3 regions of the Nitrospirillum karajorum genome follow, and region 2 is predicted to be linked to each of the others. Evidence: predicted binding sites of a transcription regulator. Region 2 holds the regulator's gene; each other region holds the start of a gene.

Region 1 (5,191 bases), on a different contig from region 2:
CGTTGATGACGATGGGCGGTGCTTTCAGCATGCTGCGTCTCCTTTTGGGGGGATGGTCAGGCGAAGGTGGGAACCCGGTCCCGCCACAGGGGCGATTGGGTGCGCAGGCGGCCGACGATGTCGGGCAGGACATCCAGAACCCGGTCGATGTCGGCGCCGGCCGTGTCACGGGACAGCGAAAAGCGGATGGCGCCCCGGATGGCGCCGACGGGCACGCGCATGGCGCGCAGCACATGCGACGGCTCCATGGTGCCCGACGCGCAGGCGGAGCCGGAGGACGCCGCGATCCCGGCACGGTCCAGCATCAGCAGCAGCGCGTCGGCATCCACATAATCGAAGGCGATGCAGGCCGTATTGGCCAGGCGGTGGTCCAGGTCGCCCAGGACATGGCAATGGCCGATGCGGGACAGGACGCCCTGTTCCAGCCGGTCGCGCAGATCCTCGATCCAGCCCCGCTCCGTCTCCAAATAGCGCGCCGCGAGGTCAGCGGCTGCCCCCAGGCCGACGATGCCGGGCACATTCTCCGTGCCGCCGCGCCGCCCGCGCTCCTGCCGGCCGCCGCGCATCAGGGGGCGGAAGGGCACGCCCTTGCGCACATACAGCGCGCCGATGCCCTTAGGGCCATGCAGCTTGTGTCCCGACAGCGACAGCATGTCGATCTCGGTATCCCGCAGCCGCATGGGCACGCGGCCCACGGCCTGCACGGCATCGGTGTGGAACAGGGCGCCAGCGGCGTGGGCCTGGCGGGCCAGGGCCGCCACCGGGAACAGCGTGCCCGTCTCGTTATTCGCCCACATGACGGAAACCAGGGCCGTGCGCGGCCCCAGCGCCCGCTCGAAATCGTCCAGGTCCAGCCGGCCCTCGCCATCCACGCCCACGGTATGAACCGTGACGCCGCGCGTCTTTTCCAGGTGGGCGGCCAGCGCCAGGACGGCCGGGTGTTCCACCGCCGTCGTCACGATCTCGGTTCGGCCGGGCTGGCTGTCCAGGGCGGAGAGGATGGCGGTGTTGTTGGACTCCGTCCCCCCGGACGTGAAGACGACCTCATGGTCATGGGCCGCCCCCAGCAGGGACTGCACCTGCCGCCGCGCCAGCCGGACGCCCTCCGCCGCCGTCGCTCCGAAGGCGTGGGAGGAGGAGGGGTTGCCATACCGCTCCGTGAACCAGGGCAGCATGGCCGCCACCACCTCCGCATCCGTGGCGGTCGTCGCGTTGTTGTCGAGGTAGACGGGGCTCATGGGCTGGTTCCCCCCTGCCGGTTCAGTGCGGGCCCGGCGCGCGGCCCAGGACGGGCACCAGGCGGACGAAGGTCCCCAGGCGCTCCACCACCCGCGCCTGGATGCCCTCCAGCGTCGCGCTGCTGAGGCGGCACATGACACAGGCCCCTGTCAGCCGGACGCGCACGACGTCGCCATCGACCTCCAGCAGTTCACAATCCCCGCCGTCCCGTTGCAGGCCGGGGCGAATTTCCGCGATGGCGGCGCGGATGACCTGGACACGGCGGTCTTCCGTTCCGTCCGGCACCGCGCGGTCGATCGTCTGTTCCTCAAGCGTGGGGATCAGCATGGCCGGCCCCCTCAACCGAAAGACTTGCCGCAGCCGCACGCGGACTTGGCATTGGGGTTGTCGAAGGTGAAGCCCGAGCCTTCCAGCGCCACCACGAAGTCGATGGTGGTGCCGTCCAGCAACTCGTGGCTCTTGGTGTCGACGAAGACCTTCACGCCGTCGTGGTCGATGACGGTGTCTTCCGGCTCCGCGGCGCCGGTCAGGCCCATGCTGTATTTGTAGCCGGCGCACCCGCCGGCATCGACGCTGATGCGCAACCCGCCGGCGGGGTTCGCGGCGCCGGCGATGGCGCTGCGGACGGCGTTCAAGGCACTGGGGGTCAAGTTGATCATGGGGCACCTGCCAGGATGGGTGGATGGGTGACCCCCTTCCCTTGGCAAGGCGCGTGCCATTGGCCAATTCGTTGGAAAACCTGGCGCTTTCCCCCAAGCGCTGTTGCGTTCACGTCCCAAATGTCGGGTTTGCGACAGGGGCGTTTGCTGCAATGGGCGGGGTCGCCATCCCGGAAAGCCCCATAAAAACAGGTGACCGGCGCCCATAAGACCGACCGGCAAAGCGTTTGCAAAGAAGACTGGCGAGGTCCCGCCCGGGGCCGTTCCTTTGATGCATTCCCCGCAGGAGCCTGCCCGATGACGACGCTTGAGAACACCGCCCTGGCCCGCCTAGCCCAGGAAGACCGCCTGATGAACGCCGTGCTGAAGGCGCCGACGACCAAGCCTGGCCGCTTCGGCTTTCGTGGCGACATCGCCCTGAAGTTCCAGCCGCACATCGCCGATGAAAAGCGCCCGCCCGACTACAAGCTGGAACAGGTGCTGACCTATGCCCAGGAAGGGGAAGCCACCCTGCCCGTCCTGGCCGGCTACGTGCATTCCTTCGCCTATCTCAAGGACGTGTCGGAGGTGTTGGCCGGCCTGCTGCGGTCCAGCGGCAAGTATTTCATCTTCTGCAATAACATCGACCTGCTGGCCGGCTATACGGTGACCCTGGACGGCATCGCCTTCATCGTCCTGCCCTGCGATGAATCCACCGTGTGGAAGGAGATGATGGACCTGATGGGCATCGACAAGAACGACCTCAAGAAACTGGACACCGCCGGCAAGCTGGACGTCCTGCTGGACATCGCCCTGCGCTTCGACGGGCGCTATCCGGCCTTGAGCTATGAGGACGGGGTGGCGCGCATGCTGCCGGTCAAGAACCGCAATGAGAACCGGCCGGTTTGACGACGCCCTTTGGCCCCTCACCCACGGGCCGGCGACCGGGGCCGCGTCGCTCAAAGCGCGTTGCCCCGACAGCCCCACTGGCAGAGTTATTCAATTATTATTTGCTGGCTTGCCCCTTTCATTTCTCCGCTGCCATGCTAATGATTTGCAACTTATAAGCTGTATAGCCCACACGGAGGCAGCCGGTGGCGACCAGGCGGTGCATTTGGGGCCTTGGTACTCAGCGGCTGACATAAAATTCTGGGGAATATTGCCATGGCCGCATTCAAAATCACGCTTTTGCTCGCCGCTGTGATGACCGCCTCTGTCGGGCAGGCCGCAGATGAACCTGCCAAACCCGCCCAGTGCACGGTCGATACCGAGCAAATGATGCAACTGGAACCCAGGGCGTTCGATCAGGACATGAATGGGGGCTGGCGAACGCTGGCATACCAAGACGGCTGTAAAAAAGCGGCCACCGACTTGATCAAGACCTACATCGACCGTAATTGGCAAAAGCTGGAACCGGGCAGCCTACACGCCCTGTATTGGCATGCAGGTCAAATGGAAGCCTTGGTGGGTGATTACCGTGCCGCCAAGCCTTTGATGATGGCGGGCGTCAATCCCGACAAGAGGGGGATGGAACTGGGTTTCTATGAATACGCCTTGGGAACCATCGCCTTCCTGAACAGGGATTTGGCGGGGCTGAAGGCGGCACGGCGACGTCTAGCCGCCTTGCCGGAACCGGCCTGGTTTGAGGAGGAGTTCAAGGACACCGGGCTAAAATGGCCCGCCAACCTCAGTGTGCTCGACGGGCTGATCCGATGCTTCAACTCCCCCTATGCCGTCGCTTATGGGGATCAATGCCCCAAGGGGAACAAGGCCCAGCACCGCTAAGCCGGCTTCACGGCCGATCCTAAACCCCTTCCGCCTCGCAGGGCGGCAGGTCGCCGTCCAATTCCTCATCCTCCACCAGCGTGACGCCGGTGACGCAGATGTCCCCATCCTCGACGGACAGCGTCACCGGCTGAAGGGCCGCACCCCGGCAGGGGCCGTCCACGCACAGTCCGGAGCCCAGGTCGAACAGCGCGCCATGCTTGCCGCACATCAGCCGCGTGCCGTCCGGATCCAGGAACTGGTTGCGTTCCCAATCCAAGGGCACGCCGTTGTGCGGGCAACGGTTGACGTAGCCCACCACCTGCCGGCCCCAGCGGATGACGATGATGCCCCAGGGCCGGTGCCCCCCGTCATCATCGACACGCAACAGCTGAAAGCCCCGGGCCTTGCGGCTGGGGATGTCGTCCAGGCGGCACAGGACGTAGGTGGCGGACATGGGCATGCGCCTCGCGCGACGGTCAGGGGATGGGGGCCGGCCGGCCGGAGCGGAGGTGGGCCATCATGGCCTCGCCATCCTCCGCCCCGAAGCAATGGTCGAAGTCATCGCACTCGGTACAAACGGGGGCGGTGCACAAGGTGAAGCCCTCCGACCGGCAGATCATGCGGAACAGGAACTTCTTCCATTTCATGTCCTGGCTGTTGCGGCGGGCGAGGCCACCGAAGTGGCGCCGCATCAGCGACGACAGCTCGCCCCGGTCACGCAGGCCCAGGTCCTGCCACAGGTGGTTAGGGCGGCTGCACCGTCGGGCGATCATGGCCGCCAGGTCGCGCTGCAGCGGGGTGCCGCCGTCGGCATACATCCACAGCAGGTCGCGCACCGCCTGCTCATCGTCCTCCAGCGCGGCGGGGCCGTCCGCCAGCGCGGCCATACCGGCCCAGGCGCCGGGGAACAGGCGCAGGGCCAGGCCCTCAAGGGCGGCGCCGTCCAGGCCGGCGCAGAGCGGCAAAGAACCCCGCCCGGCCGCCGCCTCGGCCCAGGCCAGCGACAGGATGGCGGCGGCGATGTGCAGATCGAAGGGATCGGCCTCCACCCAGGCCCGGTCCATCAGCCAGCGATAACAGGCGTCGGCGCTGCGCATCGGCTTCCCCCTCCTCAGGCGGCATCCGCGGCCAGGGGCGCGTGGGTCTGGCAGTTCGCGGGACAGACCCGGGCACAGGCGCGACAGCCAACGCAGGCCCCGGCATCGTCCATGACCATGACCTTCTTTTCGATCTCGTCATCTTCATCGTCATTGTCGAGATCGACCAAGTCCCCCTCCTCGGTCAGGCCCTTCAGGGCCATCACCCCACGGCCACAGACCTTGAAGCAGCGGCCGCAGCCGATACAGCGCTTGGCATCGATGGCGATCAGGAAATCCGGCTGCCAGGACCGGCCGTCGCGGGTGAGCGAAGACATGGGGACGAACTCCTTCTAAGGCGCAACCGACAGCTGGGCGGCGGTGGCCCCGGCGGTTTCCAGAGTCTTCAGATAGGCCCGCTTGCGCTCCAGCTCGGCGAAGGCGTCGTGGGCGCGTTGCGCCACCGCCAGG
Region 2 (5,191 bases):
ATCGAGCCCATGCTGTTTCCGCCTGCGGCCTTTGCCCCGGAGGGCGCTTCGACCAGCCTGACCCCCGTGGCCGACTATCTCTACTGGGCCTTGATTGGTCCGCGCTCGCGGATGATGGGGGCGTTGCCAGATGCCGTGCCGGCGGCGGTGGCACGGCATCTGGCGCGCGATTGGCATCCCAGCCTGCGCGGTCTGTTCCGGCATGCCGATCCGGAAGGCATAACCCGGCTGCCGGTGCGCAGCGCCCGCTTGGCCCGCACCTGGCCCCACTGGACGGCGGCGGCGGTGACTTTCCTGGGCGATGCCATCCACGCCATGAGCCCGGCCGGTGGCCTGGGGGCCAACACCGCCCTGCGGGATGCCGCCGTGCTGGCGGACAGCCTGTCCCGCACCTCGTCCCCCACGGCGGCCGCGCGGGAATATGAGGCGGAGATGCGCGTGCGTGCGGCCCGCGCCATCCACCTCTCGGAGGTCGGTGCTGCGGCGCTATTTGCGGATGTGTTTTAAGGAGATTGAGGATGAGCCTGTTCGAGATACACGATCTCAGCCGCTTTCCCGTGGTGACGACCCGGCCCGGCACCACCCGGCCTGGTTACGCGCCGCAGTGGGAACGGGAAATGGATGCCCTGTTGGAACGGAGCGTGCCCTTCGTCATCATCATGCGCGATTCCCCGGAAGGGGAGGCGCATGAGGACCGGCGCCTGCGCGGTATGTGGCTGAAGCGCAACCGCGATACCCTGGCGGCGTTATGCCGCGCGGTGATCACGGTGGAGCCGAACGCGGCGCAACGCGCTGCCTTCAAGGTCCAAGCCGCCATCGCCGTGAAGGCCTTCGGCGTGGCGATGGAGGTGGCCGCCACGGAGGACGAGGCCGCGACCCTGGCGACGGCCGCCCTCGCCGCATGATACGGAGGCCGACCAGCGGCACGAGGTATCCCCTCGGGCCGCCGATATGGAAATATCAAGCGGACTTCATGTCCAGGGCGTAGCCGGCCGACCGCACGGTGCGGATCATGTCCAGTTCCGTCTCCTCGTTCAGGGCCTTGCGCAGGCGGCGGATGTGCACGTCCACGGTGCGCGGCTCCACGTACACGTCGTGGCCCCAGACGATGTCCAGCAACTGCTCCCGCGAGAAGACGCGGCCGGGGTGCTGCATGAAGTGGCGCAGCAGGCGGAACTCCGTCGGGCCCAGGTGGATGTCGCGGCTGTTGCGGCGCACCCGGTGGGCGGCCAGGTCCATGCTGATGTCGCCGTAGCGCAGCAGTTCCTCCGCCAGGGAGGGGACGGCCCGGCGCAGCACGGCGCGGATGCGGGCCACCAGTTCGGTTGGGCTGAAGGGTTTGGAGATGTAGTCGTCGGCGCCGGAATTGAGGCCGCGCACCTTGTCCGCCTCCTCGCCCCGGGCGGTCAGCATGATGATGGGGATCTCGCGAGTCTTGGGGTTGCGGCGCATCTGGCGGCAGACCTCCAGCCCGCTCATCAGCGGCAGCATCCAATCCAGCAGCACCAGGTGCGGCGCCTGCTCGTCGGCCAGCAGCAGGGCCTCCTCACCGTCGTTGGCGGTCAGCACCCGGAAGCCTTCTTTCTCCAGGTTGTAGCTCAGCAGCGTGACGAGGTCGGTTTCATCCTCGACGATCAGGACCAAGGGCTTCAACGAGGCGTTCATGGGGTGTCCCTAAAACTGGCTGTCCGCAGGCGGAGGCAGGTGGGTCGAGAAATCTAATCGGTACAGGCGCAGGCGCTACTTACAGGTCATCCAGCGACTCGGCCCCATGCAGGCCGCTGCCGTGCAGGTCGACGTCCGCCGTGGGGCCGACGACAAAGCTGGACTCGTCATGCTTGGGGCGGCTGGACGTCAGTGGTTGGCCCAACACCAGGAAATGGATGTTTTCCGCGATGTTGGTGGCGTGGTCGCCCGCCCGCTCCAAATTCTTGGCGATGAACAGCAGGTGGGTGCAAGGGGTGATGTTACGCGGGTCCTCCATCATATAGGTCAGGACCTCGCGGAAGAGGCTGGTGTACAGGTCGTCCAGCTCCTCGTCGCGGTTCCAGGCGTCGATGGCCTTGCCCACGTCGCGATCGATATAGGCGTCCAGCACGTCCTTCAGCATGCTTTCCACCAGCTTGCCCATGCGCGGAATGGCGCTGACGGGCCGCACGGCGGGCAGCTTGGCCAGGGCCATGCTGCGCTTGGCGATGTTGGCGGCGTAGTCGCCGGTGCGTTCCAGGTCGGCGGAAATCTTCAGGGCGGCCAGGATCTCGCGCAGGTCGCTGCCCACGGGCTGGCGCAGGGCCAGCATGCGCACGGCCTCCTGCTCGATCCCGCGCTCATAGTCGTCCAACTGCAGGTCCGCCTTCATCACGCGGGCGGCCAGGTCGACATCCCGGCGCACCACCGCCTGCACGGCACCGTCCACCTGCGCTTCGGCCACGCCCCCCATTTGGGTGATCAGGTTGGACAGGCGCTGCAGCTGTTGCTCGAACGATTTGACGGTGTGTTCGGCGGGCATTCTCTTACCACCCCATCCCCGGCGGTCCCGGCCGGGGCATGAAAAACGGCGGCCGGCGGGACGTCGCCGGTCGGGCAGGGTGGACCATAGCGACAGGTCGCTATGGAATTGCTACAAACAGGCGACAGTTTTGTGACATGGCACGGGGCGGATTCCGCTGTCAAAAATGCCCTGCGCTCAAGGGCTTATACCATACGAACGTAGGGTGTGTCCGGCGATGTGCCGCCGCCTCAGGGCTCAAGCCGCGCCGCGACCGCCTTCGTGTGACAGATTCGGGGCGGATTGTGGGAGGGATTTTTCCCCCTTCTCGCCCAGTTTCTCAGCGGGCTTCTCCACGCCCGGCAGGTGCACGGTGAAGGTGCTGCCCTTGCCCACTTCGCTGTCGATGGTCAGGCGCCCACGATGGCGGTTCACGATGTGCTTCACGATGGCCAGCCCCAAGCCGGTACCGCCCAGGGCGCGGCTGCGGGCGGCGTCCACGCGGTAAAAGCGTTCCGTCAGACGGGGCAGGTGCGTGCGCGCGATGCCATCGCCCTTGTCGGTCACCGACACCTTGATGCCGACCACTTTCTGAGGTGACTTCTGGCGGGCGCGGATGCCGGTGGCGCCCGTGGCCGGCGGCGCGTCCGCCCGCTCCAGCGACACCACCACGTCCGTCTGTTCCCGGCCATACTTGATGGCGTTGTCGATCAGGTTCTGGAACACCTGGGTCAGTTGGTCCTCATCGCCCTGCACGCGCGGCAGATCCTCGCCGCCGTGCACCTTGATGGTGATCTTGCGGGCCGCCGCCTTCAGCTCCAGCATGGCGACCACGCTTTGCACCAACTGGGCGACGTTGGTTTCTCCGGTGGGGTGGGTGTGCTCATCCAGCTCGATGCGCGACAGGGACAAAAGGTCCATCACCAGGCGCGACATGCGGCCGGCCTGCTCCTGCATGATGGCCAGGAAGCGGTCGCGCGCGTCGGCGTCGTCGCGGGCTGGGCCGCGCAGGGTTTCGATGAAGCCCACCAGGGTGGACAGCGGGGTGCGCAGCTCATGGCTGGCGTTGGCGACGAAGTCAGCCCGCATCTGTTCCGACCGCTTGATGGCGGTGATGTCGTGCAGGGTGATGATGGCGGTGATCTCGCGTTCGTCCGCGCCATCCTCCGCCGCGGGCTGGAAGGGGGTGACCCGCACCTCCAACACCCGCTCCACCGGCAGGGGCAGGGTGAATTCCACCCGCCGGCTTTCGCCTCCCGCCAGCACGGCGTCCACCGCCGCCAGCACGTCGGGGTTGCGCACGCTGACCGCCAGGTCGCGGTTCAGCATGCGATCGCCGAACAGGGCGCGGGCGGCGCTGTTGGCGCGCCCCACCTTGCGCTTGGCGTCGACCAGCATCAGGGGGTCGTGCAGGGCTTCCACCACCGCCTCGTCGGCGGCCAGCCGGTGTTCGATCTCCTCCCTGTGGCGCAGCCAATTCTGGTGCAGGTGGGCGATGTCTTCCAGCAGGGCGGCGCCCGTCAGGGTGCGGGCCAGGGGGGGCGGTAGGGGCGTGCGCCGGTCGCGCACCTGGTCGAGATAGGCGGCGATCAGCCGGCTGTCGCGCAGCACCAGATGCCGGGCCACGGCGGTCACGGCCGCCACCAGGACGAAGGCGCCCAGCGCCAGCAAGGGGTGGAGACGCCCGGACAGAACCAGCGCCGCCAGCAGGGCGCCCGTCGGCGCCAGCATCAGCACGGCGATGGCCACGAAACGATCGGGACGCGCTTCCAAACGACTCATCTCCCTAACCCACCCATGCTCATTTCCCGCGAGGCCAGCCGAACAGGCCAGGTCAGAATCGCGCAACGCTGTCCAGTGCCCCGGTCATTGCCCCGAACATAGCGCAAGAAATGCGCGCGGGACCCACGTCATGGAAGTTTAATTCCGGGCCCGGCCCACCACCGGCCGCGTCTCATAAGAAAAGGCCGCGGCATCCGGTGGTGCGACCATCTGTCCGCGGCCCGCTTTTATTTGCGCGCTGGCGCGGGCCTGGACCCGCGCCATTTGTATACTGGATACACTGTCGGTGCGGCCGATCCCCTTACAAGGCGGTGGACAGGCTGTCGTGGGCCGCCATGACGGCGGCCGTCAGCAGCTCATTGGACGTGGCGCCCATCTGCACGATCTGCGCCGGCTTCTCCAGGTTGATCAGCAGCGGCCCGATCAGGGTGCCGCCGCCCATCTTCTGCAACAGCTTGGCGCCGATGTTGGCGGTGTGCAGCGCCGGCATGATCAACACGTTGGCCGGGCCCGACAGGCGGCTGAACGGGTACAGGCGCTTCATCAGATCGTGGTCCAGCGCCACGTCCACCGACATCTCGCCCTCATACTCGAAGTCGACGCCCCGCTGGTCCATCAGGGCCACGGCGTCGCGCACATGCTGCGCCCGCTCCCGCATCGGCTGGCCGAAGTTGGAGAAGGACAGGAAGGCCACGCGCGGCTCGTGCCCCATCTGGCGGGCGGTGCGGGCCGCCCCCTCGGCGATGCAGACCAGCTGCTGGGCGGTCGGGCGCTCATGCACCGTGGTGTCGGCGATGAACACCGTCTGCTTGCGCAACGCCAGCACCGACAGGCCGAAGGCCGGCGCGCCCGGACGGGCGTCGATGACGTGGCCGATCTCCTCATACGAGGTGAAGAAGTCGCGGGTCAGGCCCGTGACCA
Region 3 (5,191 bases), 610 kb from region 2:
TGCAGGCCGTTGGCGATCACCTTGTTGCTCTCGCCCTTGACCAGGGCGCGCAGGATTTGGGTTTCGCGCATTGACAGGCCCTTGTGCGGACCGGTGGTGCCGACCGTGCCGGCCTGGCTCTGCTGGGTCAGCAGAAGCGCCAGATCGGACGGGAACACCTTCTCCCCCAGCATGACCAAATGCAGCGATTGGATCAGGGCGTTGGAGGAGCGGTCCTTGGTCAGGTAGCCGTCGATCCCGGCCTCCAGCGCCATGCGCAGGCGCGACGCGTCGAAGCCGTTGGTCAGGTAAACCAGACGGGCCTCCGGGAACGCGGCGTGCAATTGACTGACGGACGTCCTGAACTCCGCCGCGTCCGTCACGTCGAACAGGACCAGGGAGATTTCCCGGGTAACGGCATCGCGGGCGGTCGGCTTGCCCCCCGGTGTATCATTTGGTGTGGGCGCGGCCAGCTCAGCGCGAACGGCCTCCACATCCCGCGCTTCCGCGACGACGCGGAAATCCTCGGGCAGCAATTGTCTCAAGCCCTGACGGAACAGGGTACTGGGGTCGATCACCAGAACATCATGGGCGGCCATGATCCAAACCTCCGACGCAGTTGCAACTAGCTCGGAGTGTTTAATATTGGCCCTTTCGCATTATAAAACAACCCTCACTTGTGTCCTGTCGCTTTAGCCCTTTCGCGTATTCACCCCGCAGTAGCTAGCCAGGAAAGGACTTGACGGGTTTCGGAAGGGGTGCCGGGTCAACGGCGGTAGCGCTTTTCCTGCATAATTTCCAGTTGTAGCTGCTGGATTTCCGTGAGCCGTTTCCACTGCCGCTGGATGAGATAGTCAATTTTTTCGTGTAAATGACGTATTTCCAATTCAGCTTTAAGATTCACCCGGTAGTCGTTTTCCGACCGCAGGCGATCCTTCGCCTCCTGCCGCTTCTGGCTCATCATGATGATGGGCGCCTGGATGGCGGCCAAACAGGAGAGAATCAGGTTCAGCAGGATGAAAGGATAGGGGTCGAACGACTTCTCTCCCTCGAAGCCGCTGAAGATCATCCAGGCGATCAGGAAGGCGCCGAAGGTGAGGATGAAGGTCCAACTGCCGCCGAAGCTGGCCAGATGATCGGACATGCGCTCCCCCAAGGTGCGCTCCTCGGCGTAGCCTTCCTCGATGTTCTCCGCCAGGGTCTCGTGGGTGGCGATGCTCTCCGCCACCTGGCGGTCCAGCTCCGTCAACTCGCCCTTTTCCTGCTGCAGCAGTTCTTCCACATACAACGAGCGATAGCGGGCGACCACGCCGCGGCTGACCAAGGCATCGGCCGGCAGGCCGGGATGGTCGCGGCGGATGCGCACGGCCAGGCTGGGGCGCAGGGTGTCCAGGCTGATCAGGTCCCGCTTGGGGCGCAGCTTGCCGGTGACCCCGCAGGCGACCCGCTTTCCACTGGCCGGGGCGGTACCATCGGACGCGGGCGCTCCGTCCAGGCCGGGCTCGTCCTCCACGCCTTCCCCGCCGTCATCCATGCCGCCGTCGTCGCTGCCCTCATCGCCAAGATCGATGTCGGCCAGTTCCTCGGCCTCGGCCGCCAGTTCGGCAGCCATGGCGGCTTCTTGGGTTTCGTCCCGTGCCGGCTGCGCCGCGCCCTGGTCTTGCGGGTTCATGCCGCCGCGCCCCTCTTCCATCGCACTTGTCCTCTTGATCCTGGCTCTTGGCTGCTCAACCCCTGACGCCGGGGGCCACCGATACTGATAAGCGTTTCTATAACCGAACTATGACAATTTTCCGCGACCGTCGGGTGGGATGATATTTCCCGCCTGGAGAACGGACGGGGGGGGGCAGGGGGCCGCAGCCAAAGAAAAACCCCGCCGGCGGACCGGCGGGGTTTCCCTTGAACAGGCGCTCCTTGCCCTTGGTGACCCATGGGGAAGGACGGCCAGCCTTAGAACGTGAACTGGACGCGGCCGCCCAGGGACTGCCAGTTGTCGCCCACCTGGGTGTTGTTGGTGGCGGACGAGTACTTCTTCAGGTCGATGAACTGGTAGTCCAGCATGAAGCGGACGTTGCTGGTCATGTACCAGTTCAAGCCCAGGGTCCAGACTTCCTGCTGGCCGCCGCGCACGCGGTTGGCGGTGTTGGTGGCCCAGGTGTCGGAGTTCAGGTTCAGGAAGCTGTAGCGCGCCACGGCTTCCCAGGTGCCCCACTGGCCGGCGCCCGGGTTCAGCGGCTTGTCCACCGTCGGGGCGCTGAAGGCGCCCTGGTTGGCGACGTAGTTGCGCTTCTGCCCCGTCAGCACCCAGCCGGCCTCGGCGTAGTAGCCGAAGAAGCTCGGGTCGTTGGTGGCCGTGGACAGGACCTTACGACGCGTCACGTCGATCTGGTAGCCTTCGCCCTGCGCCCAGAAGCTGTCGTAACGCACCGCGGCTTCACCGCCGTAGATGGCGACGCTGTTGGCGTTGATGTTGCCGGTGTTCAGGATAGCGCCCAGGCCGCCGTAGCGGTTTTCCGGACGTTCGGACAGGGCCAGCACATGCGAACCGGCGGCGTTCACGCCGTTCGTCTGCGGCGGGGCGTACATGTAACCGACATCGGCGCCGACATGGACGATGGTGTGCTCATCGTTGATCGGGCGGAAGGCGGCGCGGGCGAACGCGGCTTTCTGGTCATCGGCCACGCCAGTGACGGCGCTGGAAGTGACAGAGGCGGTCGAACCCGTCGTGCTGGTCAGGACCGTGGTGCTGCCGAACGGGCTGGTGTTGACGTTGGCGCCGGTCAGGTAGACGTCGGCGAAATAGTTATCGCCGAAGGTGCGCACGCCGGCCGACAGGCGGCCTTCGCTGGCGATCAGGCCGGTCACGACGTTGTTGATGCCGGGACGCTCGACCAGGCCGATGTCGTTGGAGCTGATGCTGTCTTCGAAGGTGAAGGCCGGCTGCATGGCGCCGACGTCGATGATCCAGCCCTTGTAGCCGGTGTAGGACAGCTGGGCGGTCTGCAGACGGCCGGACTGGTTGAAGCGGCCCGGGAAGTCGGCCGTAACGTTGTAGGTGAAGTCGTTGAAGGCCTTGCCGGCGAAGCCGATGTAGGCGCGACGGAAGTTGAAGCCGTCGGTGATGTCCTTGACCTGACGGTTATCCGGGTTCTTCGCGTCCTGGAAGTTGTAGCCGTAGTCCAGGTGGATGCGGCCGACGGGCTGGAAGGTGAAGGCCTTGTCAGCGGACGAGAACGTCGGGATGCCGTTCGGGAAGGTGATGCTGGGCAGGTTCGCCGTGGCGGCGGTGGCGGAGGTCGCGGCCTTCTCGGCGGCGGCCTTGGACTCGGCGGCGGCCTTGTTGGCGGCGTCGGTCTGGGTCGCAATCGCCTGCAGCTGCGCCTGCAGCGCCTGGATCTGCTTGTTCAGCGCGTCGATCTGCGCCTGGGTGGCCAGCGGGGTGGCGGCCGCGGCGGCCGTGGCGGAGGCGGCGTTCGACTTCTTGGTTTCTGCAGCGGAGGCGCCGGCGGCGGCGAAAGCCACGCCCAGCACCGTGCCAGCGAGCAACACGGTCTTGAGGTTCATTTCCTAGATTCTCCCATCATCCGGTCTACGGCATGCCGCCCAATCCCGGTTTCGGGGCCGACGTCACGCGTTTGGAGCGTTTGGGCCGCGGCCCTCACGAAGCGCTCGGTAGCAATATAGCATGACAGCGAGACTGCTGAAGGTTGACAGATTTATTAAAGGGGCCGCCTGTGGCCGGGATGCAACAGTTCCGAGTCGGGTGTTTTAGCGGGCTTAAAGTAAGGCGGGGCAACAAATTTCGGACTACCGTAGTAGAGCCGCGGGCGCCTAAGGCCGGTGAAAAAAGAGCCGGCCCCCCTCCATTGCATCTATAGTGTTGTGAATAGGGCGCACCGGGGTGCCTGCTTGCGCCGGCTGATAATGCCCGGCCGCCGGGCCAGAAAGATCCGGCGGGGAGGCCGGCACAGGCACGCTTGAAAAGTATTTGAGAATCGTCGGAGGTCCGCACCGCCCGCCCGCCACCGGCGGTGTTGCGCGCCGGCGGCGGGGTACGGGGCATGAACGGGGGTGTGGGCTGCGACAATAGGCCCACAGTTTCACAAAACCGTAACATACTCGTCACCAAAGGTTCAGGACCCGGAATTTAGGGTCCGCCCGTCGAGACGGGATCAGGAGCGGTCGCGGGGGCATACCCCCTGGGCGGGCCGCCGGGGCCCCGAGATGGTCGACTAAGACGTTCCAACCCGTGGGGGAATCCCGTGAACTTTCAACCGAAGAACCTGCTGAAGGGCATGGTTGCCGCCGCGGCCGCGGTGATGATGGTGGGCGCCGCCCAGGCTGCCGACATCAGCGGCGCTGGCGCCACCTTCCCGTACCCCATCTACGCCAAGTGGGCCGAGGCCTATAAGGCCAAGACCGGCGTGGGGCTGAACTACCAGTCCATCGGTTCCGGCGGCGGCATCAAGCAGATCAAGGCGAAGACGGTCACCTTCGGCGCCTCGGACATGCCCCTGAAGGCTGAAGATCTGAAGGAAGCGGGCCTGCAGCAGTTCCCGATGATCATGGGCGGCGTCGTTCCGGTCATCAACGTGAAGGGCATCGCCCCCGGCCAGATCCAGCTGGACGGTCCGACCATCGCCAAGATTTACCTGGGCCAGATCGCCTCCTGGGATGACCCGGCCATCAAGGCGCTGAACCCCGGCCTGAACCTGCCCAAGACCTCCATCGTCCCGGTGTACCGTTCGGACGGGTCGGGCACGAACTTCCTGTGGACCACCTACCTGTCCAAGGAAGACAAGGAATTCTCCGAGCGCGTCGGCGCCAACACCTCGGTGCAGTGGGCCGCCGGCCTGGGCGCCAAGGGCAACGAAGGCGTTGCCAACATGGTGAAGCTGACCGACGGCGCCATCGGCTATGTCGAGTACGCCTACGCCAAGCAGAACACCTTGACCTTCACCAAGCTGAAGAACAAGGAAGGCAAGATCGTCAGCCCGGAAATCAAGGCCTTCCAGGCCGCCGCCGCCGGTGCCGACTGGGCCAACGCCCCGGGCTTCTACCTGGTGCTGGTCGACCAGCCGGGCGCCGACAGCTGGCCGATCACCGGTGCCAGCTTCATCCTGGTCTACAGCCAGCCGCAGGACGGCGCCGCTGTCGCCGAGGCCCTGAAGTTCTTCGACTGGGCCTACAACAACGGCCAGGCCGCCGCTGA

The links. The regulator PhoB, encoded in region 2, activates phosphate uptake and scavenging genes when phosphate is short. The targets are predictions, from matches to a motif close to TNTCATAAAACTGTCA.
Region 1: a site for PhoB is predicted at 2,020-2,035, ahead of UCD39_RS08425 (HesB/IscA family protein). Genes of this name have one in related genera too.
Region 3: a site for PhoB is predicted at 3,688-3,703, ahead of UCD39_RS21735 (OprO/OprP family phosphate-selective porin). Genes of this name have one in related genera too.

Annotation. Positions count from the first base shown of each region.
Region 1 covers NZ_JAZBQB010000002.1:157,554-162,744, reverse strand. Annotated here, with positions in the region: gene nifV (homocitrate synthase) at 1-31, opposite strand, end outside; gene nifS (cysteine desulfurase NifS) at 57-1,238, opposite strand; gene UCD39_RS08430 (NifU family protein) at 1,261-1,566, opposite strand; gene UCD39_RS08425 (HesB/IscA family protein) at 1,578-1,898, opposite strand; gene UCD39_RS08420 (hypothetical protein) at 2,196-2,786, shown strand; gene UCD39_RS08415 (hypothetical protein) at 3,042-3,662, shown strand; gene UCD39_RS08410 (Rieske (2Fe-2S) protein) at 3,682-4,098, opposite strand; gene UCD39_RS08405 (nitrogen fixation protein NifQ) at 4,121-4,741, opposite strand; gene fdxB (ferredoxin III, nif-specific) at 4,756-5,058, opposite strand; gene UCD39_RS08395 (CCE_0567 family metalloprotein) at 5,074-5,191, opposite strand, start outside.
Region 2 covers NZ_JAZBQB010000003.1:1,123,917-1,129,107, reverse strand. Annotated here, with positions in the region: gene UCD39_RS18770 (FAD-dependent oxidoreductase) at 1-507, shown strand, start outside; gene UCD39_RS18765 (hypothetical protein) at 519-905, shown strand; gene phoB (phosphate regulon transcriptional regulator PhoB) at 961-1,665, opposite strand; gene phoU (phosphate signaling complex protein PhoU) at 1,745-2,509, opposite strand; gene UCD39_RS18750 (ATP-binding protein) at 2,747-4,270, opposite strand; gene UCD39_RS18745 (NADP-dependent malic enzyme) at 4,572-5,191, opposite strand, start outside.
Region 3 covers NZ_JAZBQB010000003.1:1,734,819-1,740,009, forward strand. Annotated here, with positions in the region: gene UCD39_RS21725 (LuxR C-terminal-related transcriptional regulator) at 1-578, opposite strand, end outside; gene UCD39_RS21730 (DUF1003 domain-containing protein) at 746-1,651, opposite strand; gene UCD39_RS21735 (OprO/OprP family phosphate-selective porin) at 1,930-3,543, opposite strand; gene pstS (phosphate ABC transporter substrate-binding protein PstS) at 4,242-5,191, shown strand, end outside.